Regions from separate parts of the Pseudoalteromonas sp. T1lg76 genome, predicted to be linked through region 1. Evidence: predicted binding sites of a transcription regulator. Region 1 holds the regulator's gene; the other holds the start of a gene.
What was found. Region 1 encodes LexA, which represses DNA repair genes until DNA is damaged. Its sites were predicted from a motif close to TACTGTATNNNNATACAGTA; they were not measured.
Positions count from the first base shown of each region.

Region 2: a site for LexA is predicted at 2,637-2,656, ahead of C2M35_RS02075 (DNA topoisomerase III). Genes of this name have one in related genera too.

Region 1 is NZ_PQCE01000034.1:4,717-20,079, forward strand. It holds gene C2M35_RS12450 (DUF924 family protein) at 186-716, shown strand; gene C2M35_RS12455 (STAS/SEC14 domain-containing protein) at 713-1,081, opposite strand; gene lexA (transcriptional repressor LexA) at 1,288-1,905, shown strand; gene coxB (cytochrome c oxidase subunit II) at 2,223-3,356, shown strand; gene ctaD (cytochrome c oxidase subunit I) at 3,353-4,927, shown strand; gene C2M35_RS12475 (cytochrome c oxidase assembly protein) at 4,928-5,470, shown strand; gene C2M35_RS12480 (cytochrome c oxidase subunit 3) at 5,489-6,364, shown strand; gene C2M35_RS12485 (DUF2909 family protein) at 6,264-6,566, opposite strand; gene C2M35_RS12490 (SURF1 family protein) at 6,596-7,327, shown strand; gene C2M35_RS12495 (transmembrane cytochrome oxidase associated protein) at 7,314-7,817, shown strand; gene C2M35_RS12500 (COX15/CtaA family protein) at 7,828-8,817, shown strand; gene cyoE (heme o synthase) at 8,836-9,744, shown strand; gene C2M35_RS12510 (SCO family protein) at 9,734-10,339, shown strand; gene C2M35_RS12515 (polysaccharide deacetylase family protein) at 10,317-11,357, opposite strand; gene dinF (MATE family efflux transporter DinF) at 11,337-12,671, shown strand; gene nfuA (Fe-S biogenesis protein NfuA) at 12,768-13,343, opposite strand; gene C2M35_RS12530 (M14 metallopeptidase family protein) at 13,493-15,363, shown strand, end outside.
Region 2 is NZ_PQCE01000006.1:2,109-17,471, forward strand. It holds gene C2M35_RS02070 (M20 metallopeptidase family protein) at 1-709, shown strand, start outside; gene C2M35_RS02075 (DNA topoisomerase III) at 706-2,628, opposite strand; gene C2M35_RS02080 (exodeoxyribonuclease VII small subunit) at 2,905-3,144, shown strand; gene ispA ((2E,6E)-farnesyl diphosphate synthase) at 3,153-4,040, shown strand; gene dxs (1-deoxy-D-xylulose-5-phosphate synthase) at 4,109-5,971, shown strand; gene C2M35_RS02095 (diguanylate cyclase domain-containing protein) at 6,064-9,177, opposite strand; gene C2M35_RS02100 (phosphatidylglycerophosphatase A family protein) at 9,187-9,672, opposite strand; gene thiL (thiamine-phosphate kinase) at 9,675-10,652, opposite strand; gene nusB (transcription antitermination factor NusB) at 10,698-11,108, opposite strand; gene ribH (6,7-dimethyl-8-ribityllumazine synthase) at 11,118-11,582, opposite strand; gene ribBA (bifunctional 3,4-dihydroxy-2-butanone-4-phosphate synthase/GTP cyclohydrolase II) at 11,684-12,790, opposite strand; gene C2M35_RS02125 (riboflavin synthase) at 12,808-13,464, opposite strand; gene ribD (bifunctional diaminohydroxyphosphoribosylaminopyrimidine deaminase/5-amino-6-(5-phosphoribosylamino)uracil reductase RibD) at 13,467-14,612, opposite strand; gene nrdR (transcriptional regulator NrdR) at 14,614-15,063, opposite strand; gene glyA (serine hydroxymethyltransferase) at 15,155-15,363, opposite strand, start outside.

The DNA of each region.
Region 1 (15,363 bases):
CTCATTGGCACTGTGTTCCACATAGTGCTGCACTCGCCTGGGCTTCTGCAAGCCTTTTACGACGGTTAGCGAGCGCAAAAAGAGGAACAGGGCGGCGATATCTTCGGCGGCCTTGCTATCACCTGAGGGCCGGATTTGACTAGACTGTCAGTAACGACCTGGGTGTAAATGTTGAAGGAGGGTCTATGGACTTTCAATCCGTGTATGATTTTTGGTTTAACCAGTGCAACAGCGAGGACTGGTTTAAAAAGAGTGCGACCTTCGATGCTAGGGTTACCGAGCTGTTTGCCAAGACTCACCGCGCCGCCAGTCGGGGAGAGCTCTATCATTGGCGTAGCAGTGCCCACGGTGCCCTGAGTGAAATTATCGTGCTCGATCAATTCTCCCGTAATATCTATCGCGATACCGCCAGTGCCTTTGCCCAGGATGCTCAGGCCTTATGCCTGGCTCAGCATGCGTTAGAAAAGGGCTACGACCTGCTGCTCAATGAGCAGGAGCGTGGCTTTTTATACATGCCTTATATGCACAGCGAAAGTGCCGTCATTCATATGCTTGCCGAGCACCTGTTTCGGCCTTTGGAGAGTTATTCCTATGAGCTGGCCCATAAGGCGATTATCGACCGCTTTGGTCGCTACCCGCATCGCAACGCTATACTCGGGCGTCGGTCGACACCAGAGGAAACAGCATTTTTAGAAACGCCCAACAGCAGTTTTTAATCGGCCTCACTCACCCAGTTACGTGCTTGCTCCATCTGGTCATATTGAAAGGCTCTGATTTCGGCACTGATAAAATGCGCCGTTAAATGCTCGCCGAGCATGGCCAGGGGAGAGTCGGTAACTACGGCTATCCTGCTGATTCTCTTATGGTGGTCGCGGGCAAAGCGCAGGTGCGCCGACAAGGCCGCAAACGAATCCCAGCCGGGAAAGTGACGGGTGGCTATCATCAGCCCCTTGAGTCCACCATGACGCTCTATATAGGGATCTATAATACGTACGGCGGCTATAAAGTCGGCGGCAGACAACTCGCCATGGGGGGTAAATACGCCAATATCATGTTCATTATCTAGGCTGATACAGAGCATATTGGGTTCCTTCTTTCATTTAAAATGCTTCGATGCGAAATCGGCTACCTATAACTGTAGGCGCTTTTTCAAGTATTTGCGCAGTCGCTGATACAGCTTAGAAATAACTCCTGACTGTGGCAGCAGCAAAATCATTGAATATATTTGCGATTTTCTGACAACTGTATATACTCACAGTTAAATGTACTGTATGGAAAACCAGTTGTATGCGCCCTTTAACTAATCGCCAATCGCAAATTTTAGAGCTGATCAAAGTCTTTATTAAAGACACAGGCATGCCGCCGACGCGCGCCGAAATTGCACAAACATTAGGTTTTCGCAGTGCCAATGCCGCTGAGGAGCACCTGAAGGCGCTGGCCAAAAAAGGGGTGATCAGAATGAAACCCGGTGCCAGCCGCGGTATTCAGCTGGTTGAGGAAGAAGAGCCGGAGCAATTAGGCCTGCCGTTAATCGGTCGGGTTGCCGCCGGTGAGCCCATTTTGGCGCAGGAGCATATCGAGAGCCATTGCCAAATCGACCCCATGTTGTTTAAACCGGCGGCGGATTATCTGCTACGGGTTAACGGCATGAGTATGAAGGATATCGGTATTCTTGATGGCGATCTGCTGGCGGTACACCGTGCGCAAGTGGCCGAAAACGGTCAGGTGGTGGTAGCCCGAGTGGGTGACGACGTAACCGTGAAGCGCCTGGAAAAGGCGGGCCGCAAGGTTTTCCTGCATGCGGAAAACGAAGAATTTGCTCCCATCGAAGTCGATTTAGAACATGAATCCTTTGATATTGAGGGCTTAGCCGTTGGTGTAATTCGAAACGCCGACTGGATGTAGGTTTTATTCGGTATTTTTGCCCCCGATACGCCGTTTATTGGGGGTTTTACGGCGCTTTTCTCCTTTCTTTCCTTACGCGCTAACAGTTTGAATATCCCCCAAATATTTATTTAAAAAAGAAAAACAAAAACGCTTCATTTCTTGCTATTCGCTCAATTCTTGACTAATTGGTTATATTACAGGCTTTGCTGGTTGCTTTTTGCGCACTTTGTTTGCAGAAAATTGAATCGGCCAGTCCAAGCATAATAATAACGAAGATTGGCTAGCAGTAATTGCCTCTTCCCTTTTTGCGTTGCGCGTAGTTAAGGAGATGGTACATGAAGCAGCTTTGCTCCCTCATGTTGCTGTGTTTGTTTGCTCCCCATCTGGCCTTGGCCAACAGCAAGTACAACTTGCGCCCCGGGGTGACGGATATCAGCGAGAATGTTTACCAATTGCATATGACGATATTTATCATCTGCTGTGTGATTGGGGTGATCGTATTCTCGGTCATGTTTTGGGCCTTGCTCAGGCACCGTAAATCCAAGGGCGTTACCGCCGCCACCTTCCATGAAAGCACTAAGGTCGAAATTCTTTGGACCGCTATTCCCTTTCTTATCCTTATCGGCATGGCGGTGCCGGCGACCAAGACCTTGATCGCCATGGAAGACACCAGCAAGGCGGACATCACCATTAAGGTGACCGGCTCGCAGTGGAAGTGGCATTACGAATACATGGGCCATGATCTGGGCTTTTATTCGCTGCTGGCCACCCCTCAGGAGCAAATTCAAAATGCCGAGAATAAAGGCGAAAACTACCTGCTGGAAGTGGATAAGCCGCTGGTGATCCCAACCGGTAAAAAAGTGCGTTTTCTGATGACCTCGGACGATGTTATTCACTCCTGGTGGGTGCCGGACTTTGCGGTGAAAAAAGACGCCAACCCAGGCTTTATCAACGAGGCCTGGACCAAGGTTAACGAAGAGGGTATCTATCGCGGTCAATGTGCCGAGCTGTGTGGTCAGGACCACGGCTTTATGCCCGTGGTGGTTGAAGCGAAATCCCCTGAGGAGTTTGATATCTGGCTGGCGGCGCAAAAACAAGCGATGTTAGACCAGGCCGATGCCGATGCTGCCTTACTCGACCAAACCTTGTCTCATGACGAGCTCATGAGCACTGGTGAGAAGATCTATATGACCCGCTGCGTAGCCTGTCACCAACCGACTGGTCTCGGCGTTCCCGGAGTATTCCCGGCAATCAAGGGCAGCCCAATCGCGACCGGCGAAATCAAAGACCACATCGATATCGTGGTACACGGTAAACCTGGCACCGCCATGCAGGCGTTTGTTAGCCAGCTCACTATTAAAGAGCTCGCGTCCGTTGTTACTTACCAGCGTAATGCCTTTGGTAATGACACCGGCGATACGGTGCAACCAAGTGCGATCCAGGCCTTTATTGATGGGGAAGAACAATGAGTACAGCAGCTGCAACACACGAACATCACGGGCCTGCGACTGGCATTAAACGCTGGCTCTTTACCACTAACCATAAAGACATAGGCACGCTATACCTGCTGTTTTCGCTGCTGATGTTTTTAACCGGCGGCGCCATGGCCATGGTGATCCGCGCCGAGCTGTTTCAGCCGGGATTACAATTAGTCGACCCGCACTTTTTTAACCAGATGACCACGGTGCATGGCTTGATCATGGTCTTCGGTGCGGTGATGCCGGCCTTTACCGGCCTGGCCAACTGGATGATCCCCATGATGATCGGGGCGCCGGATATGGCCTTGCCGCGCATGAACAACTGGAGCTTCTGGATCCTGCCCTTCGCCTTTGCGATCTTGCTGATGTCGCTGTTTATGGATGGGGGCGGCCCGGCGTTTGGTTGGACCTTCTACGCGCCGCTGTCGACCACCTACAGCAACGACAATACCGCGCTGTTTGTGTTTGCCATCCATATTATGGGTATCAGCTCCATTATGGGTGCCATTAACGTCATAGTGACTATCGTCAACCTGAGAGCGCCGGGCATGAAGTGGATGAAGCTGCCGCTGTTCGTATGGACCTGGCTGATCACCGCCTTCCTGCTGATTGCGGTAATGCCGGTTCTGGCCGGGGCGGTGACCATGGTACTGACGGATAAATACTTCGGCACCGACTTCTTTAATGCCGCCGGTGGTGGCGATCCCGTGATGTTCCAGCATATTTTCTGGTTCTTCGGTCACCCCGAGGTGTACATCATGATCTTGCCGGCGTTTGGTATTATCTCCACCATAGTGCCCACCTTTTCGCGTAAAAAACTCTTTGGCTACTCCTCCATGGTGTATGCCACCGCGTCCATTGCCTTGTTGTCCTTCGTGGTCTGGGCGCACCATATGTTTACCACCGGCATGCCGCTGGCCGGCGAGCTCTTCTTTATGTACTCCACCATGCTGATATCCGTGCCCACCGGGGTCAAGGTGTTCAACTGGGTGGCCACCATGTGGCGCGGCTCCATCAGTTTTGAAGCGCCGATGATGTTTGCCATCGCCTTTATCGTGCTCTTTACCCTGGGTGGCTTCTCCGGCCTGATGCTGGCGATTACACCGGTGGATTTCCAATACCATGATACCTACTTCGTGGTGGCGCATTTCCACTATGTGCTGGTTACCGGGGCGGTGTTCTCCATTATGGCCGCGGCCTATTACTGGCTGCCGAAATGGACCGGGCATATGTACAACACCACCCTGGCGAAGTGGCACTTCTGGATGTCGCTGATAAGCGTCAACGTGCTCTTCTTTCCCATGCACTTTGTTGGCTTGGCGGGCATGCCGCGTCGTATCCCCGACTATGCGCTGCAGTTTGCCGACTTTAACGCCATCATCAGTATCGGCGGCTTTGCCTTTGGTCTATCGCAACTGCTGTTTGTGGCCGTGGTGTTTAAATGCATCAAGGCTGGCGAAAAGGCCCCGGCCAAGGTGTGGGACGGAGCCGAGGGCTTAGAGTGGCAGGTGGCTTCACCGGCGCCGTATCACACCTTTGAAACGCCGCCCGAGGTGAAATAAATGAACCATATGCCGCTGTTAAGAAAGCTCTTATTAGGCACCCTGGCGATGTTCGCCTTTGCCTTTGCGCTGGTGCCCTTGTACGACGTGTTCTGCGATGTCACCGGCCTTAACGGCAAACCCTCCATGGAGCAGGCGCAGCAAAGCGAGCGGGTGGATAACAGCCGTGAGGTTACCGTGAGCTTTACCACCCATGCCCAAAGCGGTGCGCCCTTTAAGGTCAGCGCTAAGCAGCAGTCTGTGGTGGTTAAGCCCGGCGAGATGAGCCTAGTGACCTTTGCGGCGGCCAATACCAGCGATCAGGCCCGGGTGATGCAAGCCATTCCGTCTGTCTCTCCTGGGTTAGCGGCAAAATACCTACATAAACTGGCGTGCTTTTGCTTTGACCAGCAAACCTTGCAGGCCAACGAACAACAAGAATATCAATTAAGATTTTATGTCGATCCGGCGTTGCCCCCCGAATACGAGGAGCTAACGCTGTCATATACGCTTTTTGATATCAGCGCCAAGCATAGCGAGTCGTTAGTGGCGGCGGCGCGATAACCCAAATGAGGCATGAATATGAGTGAAGAGTATCAAAAGTACTATGTGCCGGCGCAAAGTCCCTGGCCGATAGTCGGCGCGGTGGCGCTGTTCTTTATCGCCGCCGGTGCGGGTCTAACCGTGATGCAAATGGAGCAGGAAAGTAGCCATGGCCATTACCTGTTGTTTGCCGGTATTGCCGTGTTGCTGTACATGCTGGTGGGCTGGTTTCGTAATGTCATCAGCGAGTCCCATGGCGGTCTCTACTCGATGCAGATGGATCGCTCCTTCAGACAGGGCATGAGCTGGTTTATTTTCTCCGAGGTGATGTTCTTTGCCGCCTTCTTCGGCGCCTTGTTCTACGCCCGTATGCTGGCGGTGCCCTGGCTCGGTGGCGATGGCAATAATGTGATGACGGGCGAAGTGTTATGGCCGGAATTCACATCTGCATGGCCGCTGGAAAGCACTCCGGATGGCACCAGCACCCAGGCCATGGGCTGGCAGGGGCTGCCGCTTATCAACACTATTATCCTCTTGGTGTCGTCGGTAACCTTGCAGTTTGCTCACACCGCCATAGAAAAAGATAAGCGCACGCCACTGACCTTGTTCCTGCTGTTGACCATAGTTCTTGGTATCTGTTTCTTGGGCCTGCAAGCCTATGAATATGTGCATGCCTATCAGGATTTAGGACTGAAGCTGGATTCCGGCATTTACGGCAATACCTTCTTCTTGCTTACCGGCTTTCACGGCCTGCACGTAACCCTGGGCACCATAATGCTTATTGTGGTCTGGATCCGGGTGTTAAAGGGCCACTTTAGCAGCGAAAAGCATTTCGCCTTTCAAGCGGCGGCCTGGTACTGGCACTTTGTAGATGTGGTGTGGCTGTGCCTGTTTGTATTTGTGTATGTGTTGTGATCGGTGATTGATTAAAGCGCAGCAGACCAAACTGCTGCGCCAGCAAAATAATAATAAGTACCAAGATGCACAGGGCAACGCGTTTGCCCAAATAGCGCGACATAGGCACCTTGTTATCGGCTTTTATCATCGCCAGTAAGGCGCGGAAAAGGGTGTAAATGACGGTCAGCAAGAGCGCAATAATTATAATTTTAATAAGCAAGATACGGATACTCCGAGGTTGGTGGTTGAGTGTTTACAGCTAAGCTTAGCGCAATTTTATGGATAGGGCTGGTTATCCTCGCGGTAACTGTTTGTACTCGCTTGGGTTTTTGGCAACTTGAACGGGCAGAACAAAAACAGCAAAGACAACAGCTGCTGGATTCCTGGTCGGCTCAGGGGGTCATGCCTTTGACCAAGGCGCTGCGCTATATCGAAAGCGAAGATGCCACCGGTTTGCAGGTGCGCTTTGATGCTCAGTTGCAGAGCGAATACTGGCTGCTGGACAATCAGGTGTATCAGGGCCGAGTCGGCTATGATTTGCTGGTGCTGGCCTTGGCGCCTGGCGCCAGTCACTGGCTGTTGGTCAATCTCGGCTTTGTGCCGGCACCCAGCAAGCGCAATGAACTGCCCACTATCACCTTGCCATCAGGGATCACCCTGACTCAGGCATTGGTCAAAGAAGGCCCACTGGCGCAGTTTACCCTGAGCGAAACTCAGGCCCCGCAAGGCTGGCCCAAACGTATTCAAGAGATCGCCATCACCCAGATGAGCGAGCAAACCCGCAAACCCATATATCCCTTTATGGTCTATGCCCAAGATGCCATTGATGGCATAGGCGCCATCCCCCATTACCAGCCGGTCACCATGTCCGCAGACAAGCACAAGGCCTACGCCTGGCAGTGGTTTTTAATTGCCCTGGCGGCCTTGGTGATTGCTTTAAGTGCCTATTGGCGAGCAAGGAGAACGCATGCAGCTACCTAAACCCCTTATGTTATTTATCGGCTGCTTTTTGCTGCCCATTGTTGCCGCTGTGGCGGTTTTGTATTCCGGCTGGCTGCCCGGCCATAAGAGTAATCAAGGGCGGCTGATGAGCGAGCAGGTAGAACTGAGCGACTGGCAGCAATACCCGCCATCGCCCTGGACCATAGCCCTGGTTAATACCGAGCCCTGTCAGGGCTGTGCGCAGCAATGGCAGGACCTGCAGTCGCTCTATGTGGCTCTGGGTAAAAATAAAGACAAGGTGCGCATTGCCGTCTTGGGCGAAGCAGCACCCAAGGCGCAAGACATGCCCAGTATTCATATTAACAGGGCTCCGGCGCAGCTGAATGCCGGCAGCCTGTATTTAATCGACCACCATGGTTTGGTGGTGCTGGAGTATGACTTTGCTCCACAAGCCGACGCCAATCGCTTGGTACACAAGGGATTGTTGAAGGACCTAAAAAAACTACTTAATTATGCGCGTAGCAGTTAAAGAGGCCAGTATGACAAAAAACTATAAATTTCTGGTGTTAACTACGGCTTTATTGGCCGTGTTGGTGGTGGGCCTGGGGGCCTATACGCGATTGAGCGATGCCGGTCTGGGTTGCCCCGACTGGCCCGGCTGTTATGGCTTTTTAACCGTGCCCGATAAGGCCCATGAAATCGCCGCGGTGGAGGAAAACTTTCCCGGTATGGAGGTGGATCAGGGTAAGGCATTGAAGGAAATGGTGCATCGTTACTTTGCCGGCACCCTGGGGCTGTTGATCCTCGCCATTGCCCTGTATGCGTGGCGTTATGGCAAGCAGGTCCGTATGCCGGTGCGTTTGCCCACGGTGCTTGTGCTCTTGGTGATCTTCCAGGCCATGTTGGGTATGTGGACCGTGACCATGAACCTTCAGCCTCTGGTGGTGATGGGCCACCTGCTCGGTGGTTTCTCCATTGCCAGCCTGTTATGGCTCTTGTATTTGCGCAACCACAGTCGCCCCGTGCCCGGTGGCGACCCAGGTGCCAAGAGCTTGCAGGGTTGGAGCATGGCAGCCTTGAGTATGGTAGTAGTGCAGATTGCCTTAGGGGGCTGGCTGGCGGCCAATTATGCCGCCGCCCATTGTGTTGGTTTTCCCCTGTGTGAAGGCAGTGAGGCGTTTTCCCTGGCCGAGGTGTTCCATTTGCCTATGGAGCATGCCAATTACGAGTATGGGGTGCTCTCCTACGAGTCGCGCATGTCTATTCACCTGCTGCACCGCTTTGGCGCTCTGATGACACTCTTGATTGTCGGTGCGGCCATGTGGCGGGTATATAAAGCTGCCTATTCGCGCACCATTAAAAATGCGGCCTTAGCGGTCGGTGCCGCCCTGGCGGCCCAACTCACCCTGGGAGTTGCCCTGATCTATTTGCAGATCCCCTTGTTGATGGCGCTGGCGCATAACCTGATGGCCCTGCTGTTGCTGCTGACCCTGGTGCGGTTGTGCTATTTACAAAAACGAAAATGTTAGGCGCGAAGGAGAAGAATTATGAGTAAAGCAATAACCTTAACGAGCTCTCTGTCGCACTGTGCAAGCTGGCGCGACTACCTGGCCATGTGCAAGGGCAAGGTGGTACTGATGCTGGTACTGACCGCCTGGGTTGGCCTGGCCCTGGCGCCGGATATGGGGCGCTCCTGGGTGCTGCAGCTGATCAGCCTGCTCGGCATTGGTTTACTATCGGCGGCGGCGGCGGTGATCAACCATATTGTCGACCGTGAAATAGACTCGAAGATGGCGCGCACCCGCCATCGCCCGGTGGCCCAGGGGAAGGTCAGTGAGGGACGGGGCTTTGCCTTTGCCGCGCTGCTCGGTGGCATTGGCTTTGTTGCCCTAGTCGGCGCTGCCAACTGGCTGACCGCCTTGTTAACCCTGCTGGCGCTGGTGGGCTATGCGGTGGTTTATACCCTGTTTCTTAAGCGGGCAACGCCGCAAAATATCGTCATTGGTGGTTTGGCCGGTGCCATGCCGCCGTTATTGGGCTGGGTGAGTGAAACCGGGCAGCTGGCCGCCGCGCCTTGGCTTTTGGTGATGATTATTTTTGCCTGGACGCCGCCGCACTTTTGGGCTCTGGCCATTGCCCGTGAAGCGGATTACCGCCGCGCCAATATTCCCATGCTGCCGGTCACCCATGGTATCGATTTTTGTAAAACCTGTGTGCTCGGTTATACCGTGCTCTTGGCTCTGGTCTGTGTGTTGCCCTATCTGATCGGCATGTCCGGGCTCTTCTATCTGCTGGCGGCATCGGCGCTTAACCTGATGTTTATCGCCTATGCCTGGCGCTTAAAGCGCGAGCCTCAGCATCAATCGGCAATGCGTGTTTTTAAGTTCTCTATCCTGCATTTAATGTTACTCTTTGTCGCATTATTTATTGATAAGTGGGTATTTTATGTCGCTTAAGTGGTGGCTGATTGGGGCGCTTACAACCTTGACTCTGGGTTGTAGCAAGCCGGAATTGCATGTGGAGGCCTTGGTGTATGAGCAGCCACGGGTGATAAATGCCTTTAGTCTGGAAGATCAGCATGGCGAGCGAGTTGGTGTGGCCGATTTACAAGGGCAGTGGGATCTGCTGTTTTTAGGCTATACCAGCTGCCCGGATGTGTGCCCCATGACGCTGGCGAAATTGCGCCAGGTCGAGACGCAAGTAAAAGATCATAACCTGAATGTGTGGTTTGTATCTGTGGACCCTCAGCGGGATACGGCGGCGAAACGTCGCCAATATATCACCTACTTTAATCCTCAGTACAAGGCGGTTTCGGCCCCGCATCAGGACCTCTATCCCTTTGTACAAAACCTCGGGCTGATGTACGCCATTAGCGAGCAGCAGGAAGGCGACTACCTGGTGGATCACAGTGCTTCCGTGGTGCTGGTGGACCCGGATGGGAAGATCCGCGCCATCTTTAAGCCAGAATTTGTTGCCGGCTCGGTACCGACCATCAATACCGAGGTCATGGTACGCGAGCTAAAGGCGATTATTGACTATTACCCTGGGTGATCACCCAGGGTTGGGAGAACCACAAATAACGCCCCGATTTGTGCAGCGACGGGGCGGTGCAGTTATAGCGGGCGCGGCCGGGTTTTAAATCCTGTTTGGCCTGCACGGTCACGTGATTGCCGTCGAGCCACTTGATCTCTGCTTGACCCTGGCCGGAGACATAGCAAGCAAACTGATTGTTATGAAAGCCCTTTTCGGCAAATTCCAGGGTGACCTTGGGACGCGGTTCGGCGGTTACAGTGTCGCTATAGTCGAGCTTGGCCAGGGCAAAGGGCAAGGACTCCAGCTTGGTCGCCAGGGTTTCCAGGTCGGCATAAAAACCAGAAGCAGGGAAGCGCGGCAGGCGGGTAAAATCATTGCCTGGGCCCAGGGCACCCGAGTGCTGACCTATGCCTATATAACCTAACTCTTTCACCACCTGCTGCAGTGCCTTATTGAACTCGCCATAAGGGTAGGCCAGGTATTTCAGGCTGTAGCCAATTTCCTCTTCGATACGTTTTTCGGCACTGGTGAGGTCGGCTTTAATGCGGCTGCGCCATTGCTCTTCGCTTTCTCCTTCAAGGCGATGATGGAGATAATCATGACGGCTGCTGTGGTTGGCAATCAGGGCGCCCTGTTTGCTGAGCTCCTTGAGTTGTGCCCAGGTCATCACATAGCCTTTTTGTTCGTCGATCAAAGCCGGATTAACAAAGATGGTGTAGGGGTAGCCAAATTCCGCCAGTATAGGGGCGGCCTGCTCGATATTATTGTCATAGCCGTCATCAAAGGTGATAGCCACTGTTTTATCGTCAAAGGTTTGCCCTTGTTGCAGACTGCTTAGCAGGGTATCCAGGGCAACTACCTTAAATTCATGCTGCTGCAAATACTGTAAATGGGCGCGAAAGGTATCGGCTTCGACACTGGTTACCTTGGGCAGGGTTTTACTGACGTGATGATACTGTAAAATAACCGCTGCCTGGGCAGAGGCGCCAAACAGGGCGCATAAAGAGAAGAATAAATGGGACAATTTTCTATACATAACAACACTCACCATAAAAGCTTATTGCTGCTTGCCGGGCCCATGATTCTATCTAATATCACGGTGCCTTTGCTAGGCCTGGTTGATACCGCGGTTATCGGCCACCTCGGCAGCGCCCATTATTTAGCAGGTATTGCCCTGGGTGCAACGGTTATTTCCATCTTGTTTTGGCTCGCCGGCTTTCTACGTATGAGCACTACCGGGCTTATCGCCGCCGCCTTTGGCGCCGAAGACAAGCAAGAGCTGGTGCAGGCGCTGCAAAAAAGCTTAATGCTGGCGCTGGCGGTGGCGCTGCTCTTGTTGCTGTTACAAAAACCTTTGGGGTCGCTGATGGCGCTGCTTGCCGATGCTTCGCAGCCAACCATGGAGCAGGCCTTTAATTATTTTTATATTCGTATTTATAGTGCCCCGGCGGCCTTGGTGAACCTGGTGCTGCTGGGCTGGATGCTCGGCGTGCAATACGGGCGTGGTCCATTTTTACTGGTGCTGCTCACCAATATCATCAATATCGCTTTGGATATTCTCTTTGTAGTCGGCTTTGGCTGGGGCGTTAAGGGCGCGGCCCTGGCCTCGGTGATCGCCGATTATTGCGCTTTGGCCTTTGCCCTGTGGTTGGTATCGCGATTGTTTGCCAAGCTGCAGTTGCACTGGTGTTGGTCCTTCGGCGCCCGATTGCTGCAACTGGGTGCCCTGCTGCGCCTCAATGGCGATATTTTCCTGCGCTCCTTAATGCTGCAGCTGTGCTTTAGCTTTATGACCTTTTACGGTGCCCGCTTAGGGGATGTGGTGCTGGCCGCCAATGCGGTACTACTGAACTTCCTGCTCTTGATCAGCTTTGCCATGGATGGCATTGCCTATGCCGCCGAGGCCAAGGTGGGGCAGGCGCGTGGGGCGCAATCCGTGCATGGTATTAGAATGTGGGTAAGTATTAGCTTACAGTGGGGTGCTGTATTTGCGGTGCTTTATGCTGTGGGCTTTTATGTTTTTGGGGAGCAGGTGATCCGCTTGCTCACCGATGTGCCCGAGGTTAACAGCCTGGCTATCGCCTATTTGCCCTGGCTGGTGCTGATGCCGCTTATTGCCATGAGTTGTTTTTTATTCGACGGTATTTTTGTCGGTCTTATGCGTGCCAAGGATATGCGCAACACCATGATGCTATCTGCCTTAGTGGGCTTTTTCGGGGTCTTTGTGTTAACCCAAGGCTGGGGAAATCATGCCCTGTGGGCAGCCATGACCGCCTTTATGGCGCTGCGTGGCATTAGTCTGGCGGTGCGTTATCGTCAATTGCTAAAGGCGGATGCTTTACTGCAATAACAAGACGAAATGATTGGTAAAAATGCCAAGGCCGATAAGAAAGGGTTTGAGGTTGCGCTTGGGCTTGGCGCCCAAGCGCTAATCAGCGTCGCAAACTTAGTAGTAAGAGTGGTCGCCATGGCTGTGTTCGGTGATATCACGAACGCCTGTGATTTCGCTGAATTTAGCGACCATTTCCTTCTCGATGCCTTCTTTTAGCGTGACATCGATCATGGAACAACCATTACAGCCGCCGCCAAACTGCAGCACGGCAATGCCTTCGGCGGTGATTTCAACCAATTGTACCTGGCCGCCGTGGTTAGCCAACTGAGGGTTAACCTCGGTTTGCAGCATGTGCTCAACCTGCTCTTCCAAAGTGGCATTGTCCGACAGTTTACGGGCCTTGGCATTAGGCGCTTTAAGGGTCAGTTGGGTGCCCATTTTATCGGTTACGAAATCGATTTCCGCCGCTTCTAGAAAAGGTGCACTTTCCTTGTCGACTACCGCATCAAAACCGTTGAAGTTAAGACGAATATCATCTTCTTCAACCGCATCGGCCGGGCAGTATGACACGCCACATTCGGCCCCTGAGGTACCAGGATTAACAACGAACACTCGGATGTTAGTGCCATCTGCTTGTTCTGAAAGTAGTTTTGCAAAGTGACTTTGCGCGGTTTCTGAAATTGTGATCATAGTAACAACACTATACTTGACTGTTTTACTCGGTTAATGGCTATGATACTCCGCTCATCGCGTTGTCGCCAGTGTTGAACGTAAAAAGTTGGCTTAATTTTAAGCCAATGGTAGCGTGAGAATATGGTTTTTAACTCACTGTTATCCTAATGCGCCGAATTTTACTTTTATTATTAACTGCCTTTGCCTCATCCCTGAGCGCGCAACCGCTCAGCTACTATTTTGGTGACGAGGTTCAATTTGACCCTAAGGTGCCCACGCCGGCATCGGTACTGGGTTATGAGGTTGGTCAGTGGCATGTGCGTCACGACCAGCTGGTTTATTATATGCGTGAGCTAGCTGAGCACAGCGATCGTGTGCAAATGCAAACCATAGGCTATACCCATGAGCAGCGTCCTTTGGTGATGCTGACCATAGCTGCACCCGAGCGACTGGCCAATATTGAGCAGGTGCGTCAGGCTCACCTGGCCCGAGTGACGGGCGAAGACAAGGGCTCATCGAAAACCGCTCCGGCGATTATGTACATGGGTTACAGCGTCCATGGTAATGAGCCTTCCGGCAGTAACGCCGCGCTGTTAGTGGCTTATTATCTGGCCGCGGCGCAGGACCAGCGCGTTGAACGCCTGTTGCAGGAAACAGTGATCCTGCTCGACCCCTCGTTAAACCCGGACGGGCTGGCACGTTTTGCCAACTGGGCTAACTCTAACCGCGCCATGGTGCCCAGTGCCGATCCCAATACCCGCGAGCACAATGAAAACTGGCCAAGCAGCCGCAGTAACCATTATTGGTTCGATCTCAACCGCGACTGGTTGTTATTACAGCACCCTGAGTCGCGAGCCCGTATCGCCCAGTTTCAGCGCTGGCAGCCCAATGTGCTGACCGACTTTCATGAAATGGGGCCAAACAGCACCTTCTTCTTCCAGCCTGGTATCCCCAGTCGTAAAAACCCGCTGACGCCTGACGAAAACGTGGATCTGACCAAGGCCATAGCCGAACATCACGCCCGTATTCTCGACAGCCATGATCGCCTGTATTTTACCGAGGAAGCGTTCGATGACTTTTATGTGGGCAAGGGCTCGACCTACCCGGATGTAAATGGCAGCGTCGGTATTTTGTTTGAGCAGGGCAGCAGTCGCGGCCATGTGCAGGACACCATCAATGGCCGTTTGGAGTTTCCATTTACCATTAAAAATCAGCTGCTAACCAACTTTTCGACCTTTGATGCCGTGGTCGAAAAGCGCCAGCAGCTGCTCGATTATCAGCAAGATTTCTTTGCTCAGGCGAGTCAACTTGCCGATAAAGACAAGATAAAGGGTTATGTGGTCGGTGCGCCAAAAGATTCAACTCGGTTGCGTTATTTCCTCTCTATCCTGGCCCAACATGAGATAAAGGCGTATGCGCTGCAAGAAGATGCGACCGTGGAAAAGCAGCAGTTTGCAGCCCAAAGCAGTTATCTGGTGCCCTTGTCACAGCGCCAATATCGCTTGATCAAGGCCATTTTTAGCGAGCAGCAGAACTTTGTCGATAATACCTTTTATGATGTTTCCGGCTGGACCTTGGCCCATGCCTTTAACCTGGAATTTAAAGAGCTAACTAGCGTTCGCGGCTTAGATGTGGCGTCGCAGCCTTGGTCACCAAGCAGCAGTGCCTCGCAACAGGTATTGCAGCCTCATTATGCCTTTGCCTTTGAGTGGTTCGATTATCACGCCCCTAAACTGCTAACCAAGCTATTGCAGCAAGGCATAGAAGCGCGTGTCGCCCTGGCGCCATTTACCGCCAGCAGCGACGGCCAAAGTCGTGAGCTGGCCGCCGGTTCAATCGTGATTGCTGCAGGATTGCAGCAGCGCGACGACTGGTTAAGGGTACTAAACCAGGTCAGTGCCGAATTTGATATTGATGTGCATGGTATCGATTCAGGGTTAACCCGTCGTGGCGTCGACCTGGGGTCGCGCCAGTTAGCACCAGTGAAGTTACCCAAGGTGCTTTTGGTAGGCGGTGAGCAAAGCAGCCAGTATGAAGT
Region 2 (15,363 bases), on a different contig from region 1:
TTTAAAGCCGGAGTACACCATGGCCAGCGTCGACTCTGTTGATATTCATGTCAAAGGCAAAGGCGGCCACGGTGCTTACCCGCATACCACTATCGATCCCGTGGTGCTGGCTTCTCGTATCGTGCTGGCCTTACAAACGATCACCAGCCGCGAGCTCTCTCCTCTTGAGCCTTCGGTAGTCACCGTAGGTTCAATCCATGGGGGCAGTAAGCACAATGTTATTTCCAACGAGGTCAAACTCCAGCTGACATTACGCAGCTATAACCCGGCGGTACGCGAACAACAGATTGCGGCGATTAAGCGCATTACCGCAGGTATTGCCGCCAGTGCCGGGCTTGAAGAATCACTTTACCCTGAAGTGGTGGTTCATGAGGCCGAGTCTATTCCCTCGACCTACAATAACCCGGAGCAAACCGCTCGCGTCACCCAGGCCATTAAAGCGGCCATTGGCGCCGATAATGTTGAGTTGACCGAGCCAGTCATGGCCGGTGAAGACTTTGGTTTATATGGCCGTACCGAAGACAAGCTGCCTATTACCCTATTCTGGCTAGGTGGTGTAAACCCGGATACTTATAAGAAGGCAATGAAAAACAATACCCAGTTGCCGTCATTGCATTCGAGTAAGTTTGCTCCGGATTACCAAAAGGCGATTCCAACAGGGGTCAACGCCATGAGTAATGCAGCATTGGCCTTGTTTAATAGAAACTAAGCCTGAGCTTTACTGCTTTTCGGGCGCGGGCTTTTTCTTCTCGCGCCCTTAAACTTCCTTTTTACCTGACTCTTGATATGTGAAAACTGACGACTGTCACAGGTTTTTGCTTCTTCTATTAATGCCCCTAGTTGCCCAACCAAGGGCTGCATAAAATCATCGTACTTAAGCTGTTTCTCTGCAATTTGTGCCAAGGCCATTTCCCAATGAGCGGTCATATCCGGTGTTGAAAGGGTGTAAGGCAAGGCATTGATCAGCGCCACACCCGTTTCTGTGGCAACAATGGTCTTGCCACTGCGAGCAAGGAAGCCGCGGGTAAACAATAACTCGATAATGCTGGCGCGGGTCGCCTCTGTACCCAGGCCATCGGTTTCCCGCAGGACCTTACGGATATCCGGGTCTTTCACATAACGGGAAATAGCGGTCATCGCTGCAAGCAAGGTGGCATCGGTAAAATGCGCCGGTGGTGTGGTGTTTTTATCTAAACGCCGCGCATCCTCGCACAGTACCTGCTGACCCACGCTTAAAGGCGGTAAGCTAGGCGCTTCTTTTTCTTCTTTATTAGGCAACAACACCTTAAAGCCGCGTTCTATCTCTTCTTTGGCCTTGGTAGTGAACGTGCCGCCGGCTATCTCTGCTTCCACATCGGTTTGGTGATAACGGTAGGCCGGCATAAATTGCATCAGGTACTGGCGACAGATCAGCTCATAAACACGGCGCTCCGTTTCTGTGAGCTGCGCCGAGGTCTTTTTATTGGTCGGCACTATGGCATGGTGAGCGGCAACCTTGGCATCGTTAAAGCAACGTGCTTTTCTTAACGGATCCGCGGTAGCCAGCTGCTCTTTTGAAAACACGCCGTTGGCAATCACGCTATCGATAATGTCGGGCGCCTGCTGAAAATGATCCTTAGGCAAATACCTATTATCCGAGCGTGGATAGGTGATCAAGGTATGTTTTTCATAAAGACTTTGGCACGTATCAAGTACCGCTTTAGCTGGCAACCCGAAGCGCTTGGCGGCATCGATTTGCAAGGCAGAGAGATTGTAAGGCAAGGGCGCCAGTTCTTGTTTTTCAGCCCTTTTGACCTGAGTGATCAATCCATGCTGCCCCTTGATACGGGAAACAACGTTATCGGCCAAGGCCTTGACTAATACCCGACCCTGCTCGTCCTGATAAGGTTGGCAGGCTTCGCTCGGTTGCCACTTTAAAGTAAAGCCTTGTTGCTCTTGAGTGCGCATCAGGGCTTCTACTTCATAGAAGGGCTTGCTGACAAATTCTTTAATTTCTTTATCCCGCGCTACCACCAAGCCAAGGATGGGCGTTTGCACCCGGCCAACGGAGAGCACGCCCTTATAGCCGCCTTTTTGGCCCGCAAGGGTATAGGCCCGGGTGAGGTTCATGCCAAACAGCCAATCGGCACGGGAGCGCGCCAAGGCCGAGACGCTAAGTGGAATAAATTCCGCGTTGGCACGCAATTGTCCAAGGGCCTTTTTCACTGCGGGTAAATTTAGGTCACTGATCAGTAAACGCTGAATACTTTGCTTTTTAGCCTTGCTCACATTGGCTTGGGAGATCACCTCATCGACTAAGAGTTGCCCTTCCCTGTCGGGGTCGCCGGCATGAACAATTTGCGAAGCTTGCTTGATCAGCTTTTTGACTAAGGTAAGTTGTTTGCGGGTTTTGCTCTTGGCTTTAAGTTGCCATTGCTGTGGCACTATGGGTAGATGCTGTACTTGCCACTTTTTATAAGCGGCATCATAGTCATCGGGCTCAGCCTGCTCTAATAGATGACCGATACACCAGGTCACGCAATCGCCATTGCCCAGCTCGATATAGCCGTCTTTTTTGTTATGGGGTTTAGGTAAAGCGGCAGCAATGGCACGCCCAAGGGAAGGTTTTTCGGCAATATATAGCTTCATAGCACAACAACTGTTCATCCATACAGTAAGAAAGAGTGTAGTGCATTTTTACTTTTGATGAAAGAGTATTAAGAGCTAGTGCCCACTAAGTAACGCGCACCCATGCTTTAAATTGCTACCGAGCCACTTCAAGTACTTAACCCTTTATTTAAAATCCGCAGATTAAAAACAACTACACTGGCTCTAAGTGGTCGAAAATCATCACCGCCTTTGACCTGGTCACGGAATCCCCCTAAAATTGGCGCTCTTAGCAATTCAGTAACGAGAGCGCAGGCAATGGCCCAAAAAAAACCAGAAAACCTCACCTTTGAGGACGCAATCAATGAACTGAGCCAAATTGTCACTGAGATGGAACAAGGCGATATGCCGCTGGAACATTCTTTAAAGCAGTTTGAACGTGGTATCAGCCTGGCCAATGTCTCGGCGCAAAAACTGGATCATGCACAGCAAAAGGTAAGCATGCTGATGAGTAATGATCTCGACAGCGAATTAACGCCTATGGACCCTCAAGAGTAATAGTCACTGTGGAATTAAAACAAGCCTTAGCGCAAGCGCAGCAAGACGTAGTGCACACCCTGGAAAACTATTTCCACAGCCAGCAAGATGCCCAACCAAGGATCCTCGCGGCCAGCCAATACAGCGTACAAAATGGCGGTAAACGACTGCGTCCGTTTTTGGTTTATTGCGTCGGCTCCATGCTCGGTGCCAACAAGGGCGATCTTGATAAGACCGCCGCGGCCATCGAATGTATTCACAGCTATTCCCTTGTGCATGATGACTTGCCAGCCATGGACGACGATGAATTACGCCGTGGTCGCCCCACCTGCCATATTGCCTATGATGAAGCCCATGCCATTTTGGCCGGTGACGCCTTGCAGAGCATCGCCTTTGAATTGCTAAGCAGCAGTGACTTTAACCTAGAGGCTGGTGCGCAAATTCGCCTGGTACAAAGCCTAAGCCGAGCGTCTGGTTTGCTCGGCATGGTCGGCGGCCAGGCCCTGGACATAGCCGCAACAGGAAAAGACATCAGTTTAAGCGAGCTTGAGCAGATACATAATGCCAAAACCGGTGCGCTCCTAAGCTGCGCCATCGAGCTTGGCTATTTATGCGCCCCCAAGGGCGACAGCGATACGCAAGCGGCACTGCAAAAATACGGCAAGGCCATCGGCCTGGCATTCCAGGTGCAAGACGATATTTTAGATATAGAAGGCGACACCCAGACCTTGGGCAAACCGCAGGGCTCGGATGAGGCCGCCAGTAAAGCCACCTACCCGGCTCTGCTTGGCTTAGATGGCGCAAAAGCCAAACTACAGCAGCTCTATGACGAGGCCATTACCGCCCTCGATAACCTGCCCTATGACACCAGGATGTTGGCGCAACTGGCGCAATACATCATCGCCCGAGATCATTAAAAATTACTACAGATGGCCGTGCCCATTTTGATATACTCGGGCCATCGCAGTGAAGGATAATAAAACGCATGAATTTGGATAGTAGCAAGTATCCCCTTTTAAATCAGGTCGATGAACCTGCACAACTGCGCGACCTCGCTCAAGATAAGCTAGGCGCGTTTAGCTATGAATTGCGGGACTACCTACTGAACTCCGTATCACAAAGCAGTGGCCATTTTGCCTCAGGTTTAGGCACGGTGGAGCTGACTGTGGCGTTGCATTATGTCTATAACACGCCATTCGACCGCTTGATCTGGGATGTGGGTCACCAGGCCTATCCGCATAAGTTGATCACAGGTCGTCGCGAGCAAATGCACACCATCCGCCAAAAAGATGGCCTACACCCTTTTCCTTACCGTGGCGAAAGCGAGTACGACACCTTCAGTGTGGGTCACTCAAGTACCTCGATTTCTGCGGCGTTAGGCATGTCTATTGCGGCGCAAAAAGAAGGTAAAGGACGTAAAACCGTAGCCGTGATCGGCGATGGTGCTATTACCGCAGGTATGGCCTTCGAAGCCATGAACCACGCCGGTGATGTGAAGTCGGATATGCTGGTGATCCTCAACGATAACGAGATGTCTATCTCGGAAAACGTGGGCGCCCTGAATAACCACTTCGCTCGTATTCTTTCCGGCAGCTTTTACACTAATATTCGTGAAGGCGGCAAAAAGCTGCTCTCCGGTCTGCCGCCGGTCAAAGAGCTGGCCAGCCGCATGGAAGAGCACCTGAAAGGCATGGTGATCCCTGGCACCTTTTTCGAGGAGCTGGGCTTTAATTACATCGGCCCCATTGATGGCCACGACGTTAATATGCTGGTCGACACCCTGCGCAATATGCGCAACCTTAAGGGTCCGCAGCTACTGCACGTGAAAACACAAAAAGGTAAAGGTTATAAGCCTGCCGAAGCCGATCCTATCGGTTACCATGCGGTGCCCAAATTCGACCCAAGCGAAAGCAAGTTACCCAAGTCAAAGCCTGGCGCGCCGACCTTTTCCAAGGTCTTTGGCGACTGGCTATGCGATATGGCCGCCGAAGACAGCCGCCTGATGGCCATTACCCCGGCCATGCGTGAAGGCTCAGGCATGGTGCGTTTCTCCAAGGAATACCCAGAGCAGTATTTTGATGTGGCCATTGCCGAGCAGCATGCTGTGACCTTAGCCGCCGGTTTTGCCTGCGAGCAATTAAATCCTGTGGTGGCGATTTACTCATCTTTCTTACAGCGCGCCTATGATCAGCTGATCCACGATGTTGCCCTGCAAGAGTTACCTGTGTTATTTGCTATCGACCGTGCCGGTGTGGTTGGCGCCGATGGTGAAACTCACCAGGGCACCTATGATTTAAGCTTCTTACGCTGCATTCCTAATATGGTGATCATGGCTCCGGCCAATGCCAACGAATGCCGGAACATGCTTTACACCGGCCACAAGCTGGATAAGCCAGCAGCGGTGCGCTATCCCCGTGGCAGCGCCGGTGAGGGTGAATTCGATGCACAAATGCAAGCGCTTGAAATTGGTAAAGGCCGTGTGCTTCGTCAAGGTAAAGGTGTGGCCATACTGTCATTCGGTACCCTACTCGAGTATGCCGAGCCAGCCGCCGAAGCACTGGATGCCACCTTGGTAGATATGCGTTTTGTTAAGCCACTGGATACGGCGCTGATTGATGAATTAGCCGCTACCCATGAGCACCTAGTGACCTTGGAAGACAATGTGATTGCCGGTGGTGCCGGCTCAGCGGTGAGCGAATATCTGGCACAAAGCAAGCAGCTTAAACCAGTATTGCACTTAGGCCTGCCGGATGTCTTTATCAAGCACGGCACCCAGCAGGAAATGCACGCAGAGCTTGGCCTGGATAGCGCCGGTATCGAGCGACAAGTTAAAGCTTGGTTAGCGTAACTAGCAAAGCTAAATAAAAGCAAAAAGGAGCGATATCGCTCCTTTTTTCTGTCCGTGTTTTGGCTCATAGAGGCCAATGACTTAGCTCTGGCTTAACGCATCCAAATCTTAATATCCGCCAGGGACGAGCTCTGCAGCGTCGCTATCTGCTCATCAAGATTCTCGCTTTGCTCGAACTCAAAGGCATCAAGCTGATCATCAAATTCGATATGTGCACAGCCATCACCGCCGCGCTTTTTCACTTGATGCAGGGCGATATCCGCCAGATTCACAGAGGTTTCCCACCCGATCACCTGGCCGCCTAATAAAGGCATGGGATAGCAGGACCAGCCCAGGGAGGCGCTGAGGTTAATCTTTTTACCATTAGGCAGTAAGAAGCTCTTACTGGCGATGGACTTACACAGATTACGCACAAAGAGATTAACCTGATCGACCTCAAAGTCACGCAGCAGCAATAAGAACTCATCGCCACTCCAGCGCGCCACATAGTCCGACCCTTGAGTACAGGAGTTAAGCAGGGTGGCCATTTGCTGCAAGCAGCTATCGCCGCTTAGTGGCCCGTAGGCATCATTTATACGCGAGAAGTTGTCGATATTGACGATTACCAGCACCAGGGCACGACCCTGCTTTTGCAAGGACTCTGCATTGCGCTGATAGTGCTCTATATCCTTGGGCAGCTGATCGAACAAGAAGCGGCGGCTGCGCAGCCCGGTCAGCTCGTCGGAATGGCTCACTAACTTCAACTGAGAGTTAACCTGATTGAGCTTGTCGTTGGCGTCACGCAGCTCCAGGGTGCGCTCTTCCACCAAGCTTTCCAACGCCGCCTGTTTACGTCGCTCCTGTGCCCTAAAGACCCACAGCAACAGATACAAAATAAAGAAGAAGCAAGAAACGATCAGCAAACGGAAGTAAATGGTTTCATCAAACCGACGTGGCACGGTAAAGGCGTACTCGGCGCTGCTGGCCTCTTGCCAATTGCCGCTGGTGCGCTTGGCTTCAAGTTGAAAGACAAAAGGCCCGGGCGGTAAATTGGTATAAATGGCCTCGCGGCGATTGTTGGCGTAGCGCCAGTCATTGTCCAAACCCTGTAAGCGATAGCGAAACTCCACTTCCGCCGGCGCATAAAAGTCGATGGCGGTGTAGCTGATGGTAAGGTCACGCTCATCGGTATCAAGCACTGGTTTCTTGCCCAAGGCGCCCGTGTAAAGGGTGCGTCGTGGCGTCGCTATGCTTTCCACCTGAGGAGCTAGAGGATCCTGGCCAAACAGCTGCACGCTTTTGGGAATTTCCACCACCCCCTGCAAACTGGGGTACCAAATCGAACTGCCATTATCGGCAACCGCATCATGGCCTAAACCGGCACAGCACTGGCTGGCCTTACCGTCTAATTGGCGGTCGTAGGAGGAGATCACCTGCTCCACCTGCAAGTTGCCTATTTCATCGGAGAATTGCTCCACCGGCATGCGATACACACCCTTCATGGTGCTGACCCAGACCCGCTGCAGATCTTTGTCATAATGCAAACTAAAGATGGAGCCATAAGGCAGACCGTTAGAAACATCAAGCTGATGCCAGCGCCCCTTGGTACTGCGATAGAAAAGGCCATCATTGAGTGAGCCAACTAAAGTGCCCACACCGTCTATTTCTAAGATACTGGTGACATAAGCGCTCTCAAGGGCGGTGTTATCACCGGCACGCTCTATGCCCTTGTCGGAGAAGATATAGCCGCCCTGACTGGTGCCGATCAGGCCGTATTTGCCCTTATCGACGACAAAGGTGATAAATTTACTGTCGAGCACCGCATTGTAGTTAAAGGGAGTCAGCCCCTTATAACCAAGGCGATACATGCCGCGACCTGTACCAAACCAAAGCCCACCGGCGCTGGCCTCACTAATGGCAAACACAGGGTTAAGGCGCAGCTCGCGCGCTTCTATATTAAAGAGTTCTTCATTTTCAAAATAGAGGACACCGCGGTCGGTGGCAATATAGAGGCGCTCGCCGACAAAATGCATATCGTGCACGGCGCTGCGTCTGAGCTTGGCGCGAGGAATACGATTAACGAAGTTATTGTCCTGATCGAAATAGCCGACTCCAGAGCGGTTGGCAACCCAAAGTTGCCCCTTAGGAGAGAGGGTCAGCGCCATCACGGCTTCGGTCATGCTTGATAAGGCATTGTGGCGCTCTACCCGCCCGGCATGCGCCAGCCACAAGCCTTCACTAAAACTGGCCAGCCAAATATTATTTTGATCGTCACGGTAAATGTCTGAAAACCAGATGCTTTGATCCAGTGCTGCCGGCTCCACCCACTGCCACTCTTTGGAGTTATCGCGATACAAAAGGCGGCCATAGGTCGAAATCCACAGCGCCCCATCGGAGTCACTCATAAACTTATAAACGGCGGCATTACTGGCGTTTGGCAAGGCAAAGGGACGTAATTCATCGTCTATATCAAGGAAATAGGCGCCGAGCTCAGACGCCAGATAAAGAGTCCCTTCAAGCCAGGCCAAATCATGAATTATGGTTTGTGCCAAGCGCTCGGGCAAGGTCACCCGGGCGGTGATTTTTAAGCGCAGCCTGGATGATGAGGACGACATATTGGTTAGGCGCAAGAGGTGATTTTCACTGACCAACCAAACACCTTGCGGCGCCAGTGCCATCTTACTGACGGAAATCTGGTTAATCGCAGTTAATCGGCTTTGCATGCGGCCGCTGCGGCGGCGCTGCTCTTCGTCAAGGTGGAAGGCAATTTGGTTACGCTCGATATAAAAAAGTTCGCTAGCGGCAACCCAGATATTGCCCTTGTCATCTTGCAAGATATCACGCACCGGACCGCTAATGCCGAACTGAAAGTAGTTCATCGAATTGGGGTCGAGCACAGAAACCCCTTTCTTGGTGCCGATCCACAGCAGGCCTTCTTTATCTATCAGCAGCTTGTTAATGGCATTGCTGCTTAGGAAGTTGCTGTTTTGCTCATTAAAGTTGGTGAAGTGCTCGCCATCGAAGCGACTGAGGCCGAACTGGGTGCCGACCCAAATATAACCCTGATTGTCCTGGGTCACACTCTTTAAGGATTGCGAAGGCAAGCCATTACGTGTGTTCCATTGTTTGACTACATAATCGGTAATAGATGCCGACGCCGTTGATGTTATCAGCGTCGCCGCCAGCAGCAAAAGTGACTGTAAAAACCGCAGCAATGTCACACCCATGTTCAAAACTTATAGTCCAGGCAAATAACCTACTTTAATTAACGCCTGTAGGCAAATTAGAGAGCAAATCCCGGCCAAAATATCGTCTGCCATAATGCCCAAACCACCGTGTAGGCGTTTATCCAGCATGCGTATCGGTCCTGGTTTGGCGATATCGAAGAAGCGGAATAATAAGAAGCCAACCAAAAGCGTTTGCCAATTCAGCGCCGCACCTATCATGGTGATATAAAAACCAGCCACCTCATCCCAGACGATTGCCGGGTGATCGTGTACGCCCAAATCATCAGCTGTTTTGCCACAGGCCCAGATACCCAGCACAGAGATCACCACCGCAAACACCAGTTGCAGCCACAGCGGAAAGTTCATGGTCATAAAGATAAAGGGCAAGGCGGCAAAGGTGCCGACAGTGCCAGGCGCCTTGGGGCTTAAACCTAGGCCAAAGCCAAGACCTAAGAACTGATGGCCACGGCGTAAATTATAGCTGTTACTGGTCATGCTTAGCATGCGTCATCCTCGGCAAAATGTTCAAATCCCATGGCGCTGATATCCAGCTTATGCTCACCATCAAAGACGTCGACTTTGCCTTCGCCACCGCGGATCTGGCCGATACACACGGCATCGATACCATACTGGTTAAGCTTGTTATCGAGCATGGCCTTGTGGTTTTCCGGCACCGTATAAAGCAGCTCGTAATCGTCGCCATAGGCCAGAATATACGGCCATTTGGCTTCACCCTCGATACTTTGGCGGAACGCCTCAGTGGTAGGGATCTTATCGGCCTGTATGGTGGCACTGACCTGAGACATCTCAAGGATGTGCTCTAAGTCCGCCAATAAACCATCGGAGATGTCGATGGCGGCACTGGCATAACCGCGCAGCACCTGCCCCGCAGCAACGCGCGGCGTCGGGTATTCAAGCTTATGAGTTAATTTTTTCAGCCACTCCGGGTCTATGTCCAGGTGTTGCTTGCGTGCTTCCACCGCCAATCCGGCATCCCCAAGCGGGCCGGTGACATAAATCCAGTCGCCTGGCTTGGCACCACTGCGGGTAATGGCCTTGCCTTCGGGAACCGTGCCCTTGGCACAAACGGTTACCGTAAGCGGCCCTTGAGTGGTATCGCCCCCTATGATCTGGACATTAAAATACTCGGCAATTTCATGCATGCCCGCAGTAAATTCTTCCAGCCATTGCGCATCGGCATGAGGCAAGGTTAAAGCCACCGACACCCAGGCCGGCTCGGCGCCCATGGCCGCCAAGTCGCTCAGGTTTACGGCGATGGCTCTATGTCCCAAGGCTCGTGGTGACATATCTTCAAAGAAATGCACGCCACTGACCATGGTGTCTGTGGTGACCGCCAACTGGCTATTTTGCGGCACTGTGACTAGAGCACAGTCATCCCCAATACCTAAGTTAACGTCGCGACGACTGATGCCACGGCCTTTAAAGTAGCGATTAATTAATTCAAATTCTTGCATACACAAAAAAGCCGGCCTGAGCCGGCTCTCCTTGTTGTCAGGTGCTTAGCTACGCAGTTCCTTGACCGCCTTATCCAGCACACCATTAACGAATTTATGGCTGTCTTCGGCACCAAAAGTTTTTGCCAATTCAATGCCTTCGTTAATCGCTACCTTGTAAGGTACGTCTTCACGGAACTTTAACTCATACGCGCTTAGACGCAGAATGGCTTTCTCAACCATGTCGATGTCTTCGTAAGGACGCGTTAGGTGCGGAGCCAAAATGGTGTCCAACTGTTTAAAGTTAACGGCCACGCCACGAGCGAGATCTTTAAAATACTCTACATCAACCTTAGAAATGTCGTTCTCAAGCAACATATTCTGTTCGATGTCGGCAATGGCATTGCCACTCATTTGCCAAGAGTAAACGGCCTGTAGGGCCAATACGCGCGCTTTGCGTCTAGCTGCTGGTTTCACTGTGAACCCTTAAATTTTGTCTAAAACATTAACCATTTCTAGGGCACTTAGTGCAGCTTCGCCACCCTTGTTGCCCATTTTTGTACCAGCACGCTCAATGGCTTGCTCGATGCTTTCCGTGGTTAATACACCAAAAGCAACTGGTACATCATACTCTAGCGATACTTGTGCCAGACCCTTGTTCGACTCACCGGCAACCAGATCGAAATGCGGTGTGCCGCCACGAATAATAACGCCAAGGGCGATAATGGCATCGTGCTCGCCTTTAGCGGCAAGACGCTTAGCCACAAGTGGTAACTCAACGGCGCCCGGTACGTAAACTACTGTGATGTCGTCGTCACTGACGTTGCCAGTGCGCTTTAACTCATCCACCGCGCCATCAAGTAGGCTGCTGCCAATGAAGTCATTAAAACGTGAAATCACGATGGCAAATTTTTTGCCCGGTGCAAACTTGTTACCTTCAATAATTTTCATTTATAAACCTTTATTGATATTACCAACGCGTGATGCGGGGCGAATTAGGGGGTATCGCAAAATTGCCGCGCATCATACCATAACTGAAAAAAAATAGCTGCTTATTCTGGCTGTACGTATTCAACCACTTCAAGGTGGAAGCCTGACAGCGCATGATACTTCTTCGGCATGCTCATCAGGCGCATCTTGGTAATGCCCAAATCCGCAAGGATTTGCGAGCCAATGCCCACGGTACGAGAGGTGCCCTGGAATTTACGATGATTGGCCTGCTGACCTTCATCTTCCATGGCAAACGCCTTGACCATGGCTTCGATATCCTCGCTGCACTCTTGTTTGCCAAGAATAACCAGTACCCCTTCATTTTTGGCAATGTAATCCATGGCCTTAGAAAGCGTCCAGCTGCGATCGGCACCGCGATCGGATAGCAGAATGTCGTTAAAGGTACTTTGCAGGTGCACACGCACTAAGGTTGGGTCGTTAATTTCACCCTTCACCATGGCATAGTGAAGCTGACCATCGATAGTGTCTTTGTATGTTACCAGCTCGAACTCACCATGCTCGGTCGGCAGCTTACACTGGGCAACCTTCTCAATGGTGGTTTCATTAAGGTTACGGTACTCAATCAGATCGGCAATGGTGCCCATCTTAATACCGTGCTCCTTAGCGAACACTTCCAGCTCAGGGCGACGAGCCATGGTGCCATCTGGGTTCAGGATTTCGACAATTACAGACGACGGCTCAAGACCGGCCAGACGGGCTAAGTCACAGCCAGCTTCGGTATGACCAGCTCGGGTTAAAACACCACCAGGCTGGGCCATAATCGGGAAAATATGCCCAGGCTGAACGATATCCTCGGCTACCGCGCCTTTGGCCACGGCGGCCTGCACCGTGCGTGCGCGGTCGGCGGCGGAAATACCTGTGGTTACGCCCTTGGCGGCCTCAATAGACATGGTGAAGTTGGTCGAGAACTGGGCGCCATTGTTTTTCACCATCAGCGGCAGTGCCAATTGCTCACAACGCTCTTGTGTCAGCGTTAAGCAGATCAGGCCGCGGCCATAGGTCGCCATAAAGTTAATCGCATCAGCACTGATGTGCTCGGCGGCAATAATCAGGTCGCCTTCGTTTTCACGATCTTCGTCGTCCATCAAGATGACCATTTTGCCATTTTTAATGTCTTCGATGATCTCCGCTGCGCTATTCAAACTCATATCTTGCCCACTATGTGTTATTTGATAAATCCGGCCTGCACCAGCAGGCTTTCGGTTACTGTTGATTCTGCTTTCGGAGCTTGCGCCCCTTGAATTAGGCGCTCCAAGTAACGCGCTATTTGATCGACCTCGAGATTGACCTTAGTGCCAACCTGAAATTCGGCGATCGTGGTTTGTGCCAGTGTGTGCGGCACTATGGTTAATTTAAACTGGTTGCCGTCGATTTCATTAACGGTCAAACTGGCACCGTCGATGCACACCGAGCCCTTGTAGGGAATATATTTCATCAGCGCTTCCGGCGCCGCTAACCAATAGTCGATGGCGCGGGCATTAGGGCTGACTTTTACCACCTCGGCAATGCCATCCACATGGCCGGAAACCAGGTGCCCACCCAGGCGTGAAATCGGCTGCAGAGCCTTTTCTAAATTGACCCGCTGGCCGCGCTGGTAATGCGCAAAACGCGTCAGTGACAAGGTCTCTTTTGAGACATCGGCACTAAAACCATCGCTGAATTTTTCAGTAACGGTCAAACAGACGCCATTGGTAGCGATACTGTCGCCAAGCGCGACGTCACTCATGTCCAAGTTGTCACTTTGTACGCGCACGCTTAAGTCGCCATCAACCAAGGTCAGGGAGCTGAGCGTGCCCGTTGCTTCAATAATGCCTGTAAACATGGCTATTCTACTCTAAGTTGTTCTAAGGTAAGGCGAATATCCTCACCAACTGGGGTCATATCGCTAAAGTGCAGGGTTGGCACTTGAGTCATGGCCGTAAAGGGGCCCATAGTTAACAAGCCTTTGGCATCACTGCCCATTAATTTTGGCGCAATATAAACAATGTAGCTATCAATAAGTTGCTGCTGCGCCATGGCACCGGCCAGGGTCGCCCCCGCCTCCAGCCAAACTGAGTTAATATCGCGCTGCGCCAGCTCCGCCAGCAAGGCGTCGAGATTAACCTGGCCATTTTCAAGGCCTTCGCACATCAACTCGGTTACATTGTTGGGCCACAGGGATTGTTTATCAAGCTCTTTGCGCGTCACACTGGCTGTGCGTGAGCGCACTAATAATATCTCGCCGGGCTGTTGAAAAAGCACTAAATCCGGGGTCAGCCGATAACGGCTATCTAAGATCACCCGCAGCGGTTGGCGCACCTCCGGCAGCACATACTCGGCCAGTTGCGTGTCGTCCAAACGCACATTGAGCTTAGCGTCATCCACCAGCACGGTATCGGCGCCACTTAAAATGGCACAGTGCTGGGCGCGAAACGCCTGCACATCTTTACGTGCCTCGGGCCCGGTGATCCATTTACTCTCACCATTGGCCAGGGCGGTTTTACCGTCCAGGCTGGCGGCCAGCTTACAGGTAACATAAGGGCGCCCGGTGCGCATGCGCTTTAAAAAGCCGAGGTTTAGCTTTTCGGCTTCATCGCCAAGCAAACCAGATGCGACTTCTATGCCCGCCTCGGCCAGCATCTTCATGCCGCGACCACTGACCTGTGGATTAGGGTCTTGCATGGCGCAAATGACTTTTGCCACCTTGGCCTTGATCAGGGCGCCGGCACAGGGGCCGGTACGGCCGGTATGGCTGCAGGGTTCCAGGGTTACATATGCGGTAGCGCCTTCGGCCTTGTCACCGGCCGCCGCAAGTGCATGCACCTCAGCATGTGCTGTCCCCGCTTGTTGGTGAAAACCTTCACCGATAATCTGACCATCTTTAACCAGCACACAGCCGACATTGGGATTGGGTGTGGTGGTGAATCGACCTAGATACGCCAGCTCAATGGCCCGGCGCATATAACGCTTATCGTCCGCACTGAAGATCATCTTAGTCTCCTAGGCGGGCGATTTCTTCACCGAATTCACGGATATCTTCAAACGAACGATAGACAGAAGCAAAGCGCACATAAGCGACCTTATCCAGACCCTTCAACGCTTCCATAATGCATTCGCCTATCAGTTGTGAGCTGACTTCACGCTCGCCAGTGGCGCGAATTTGCGATTTAATTTGATGCACCACCTCATCGATTTGTTCTGTTTTTACTGGTCGACGTTCAAGGGCGCGATGCAGGCCATTTTGCAACTTGTCTTCATTAAAGGGCTCACGGGAACCATCACGCTTGATCACCCGTGGCATCACTAATTCCGCCCCTTCAAAGGTGGTAAAACGTTCGTGACAGTCATTGCATTCGCGACGACGACGAACCTGGTGGCCACCACCGACCAGACGTGAGTCAATTACCTTGGTGTCTTTAGCGCTGCAGAAAGGACAATGCATAGTGAATGGGGTTCCTGTAGATAACAAAAAGGCCGCAAAAATTGCGGCCTTTATCATACACAAATGTTTGTGTAATAGCTATTTCACGCTGTTATGCGTAAACAGGGAACTTAGCGCAAATTGCTTTCACTTTTTCTTTCACTTGTGCCTGAACATCAGTGCTTTCGATATTGTCTAGTACGTCACAGATCCAACCAGCTAGCTCTTTCGCTTCGGCTTCTTTGAAACCACGGCGAGTGATAGCCGGAGAACCGATACGTAGACCAGAAGTTACGAACGGTGAACGCGGATCGTTTGGTA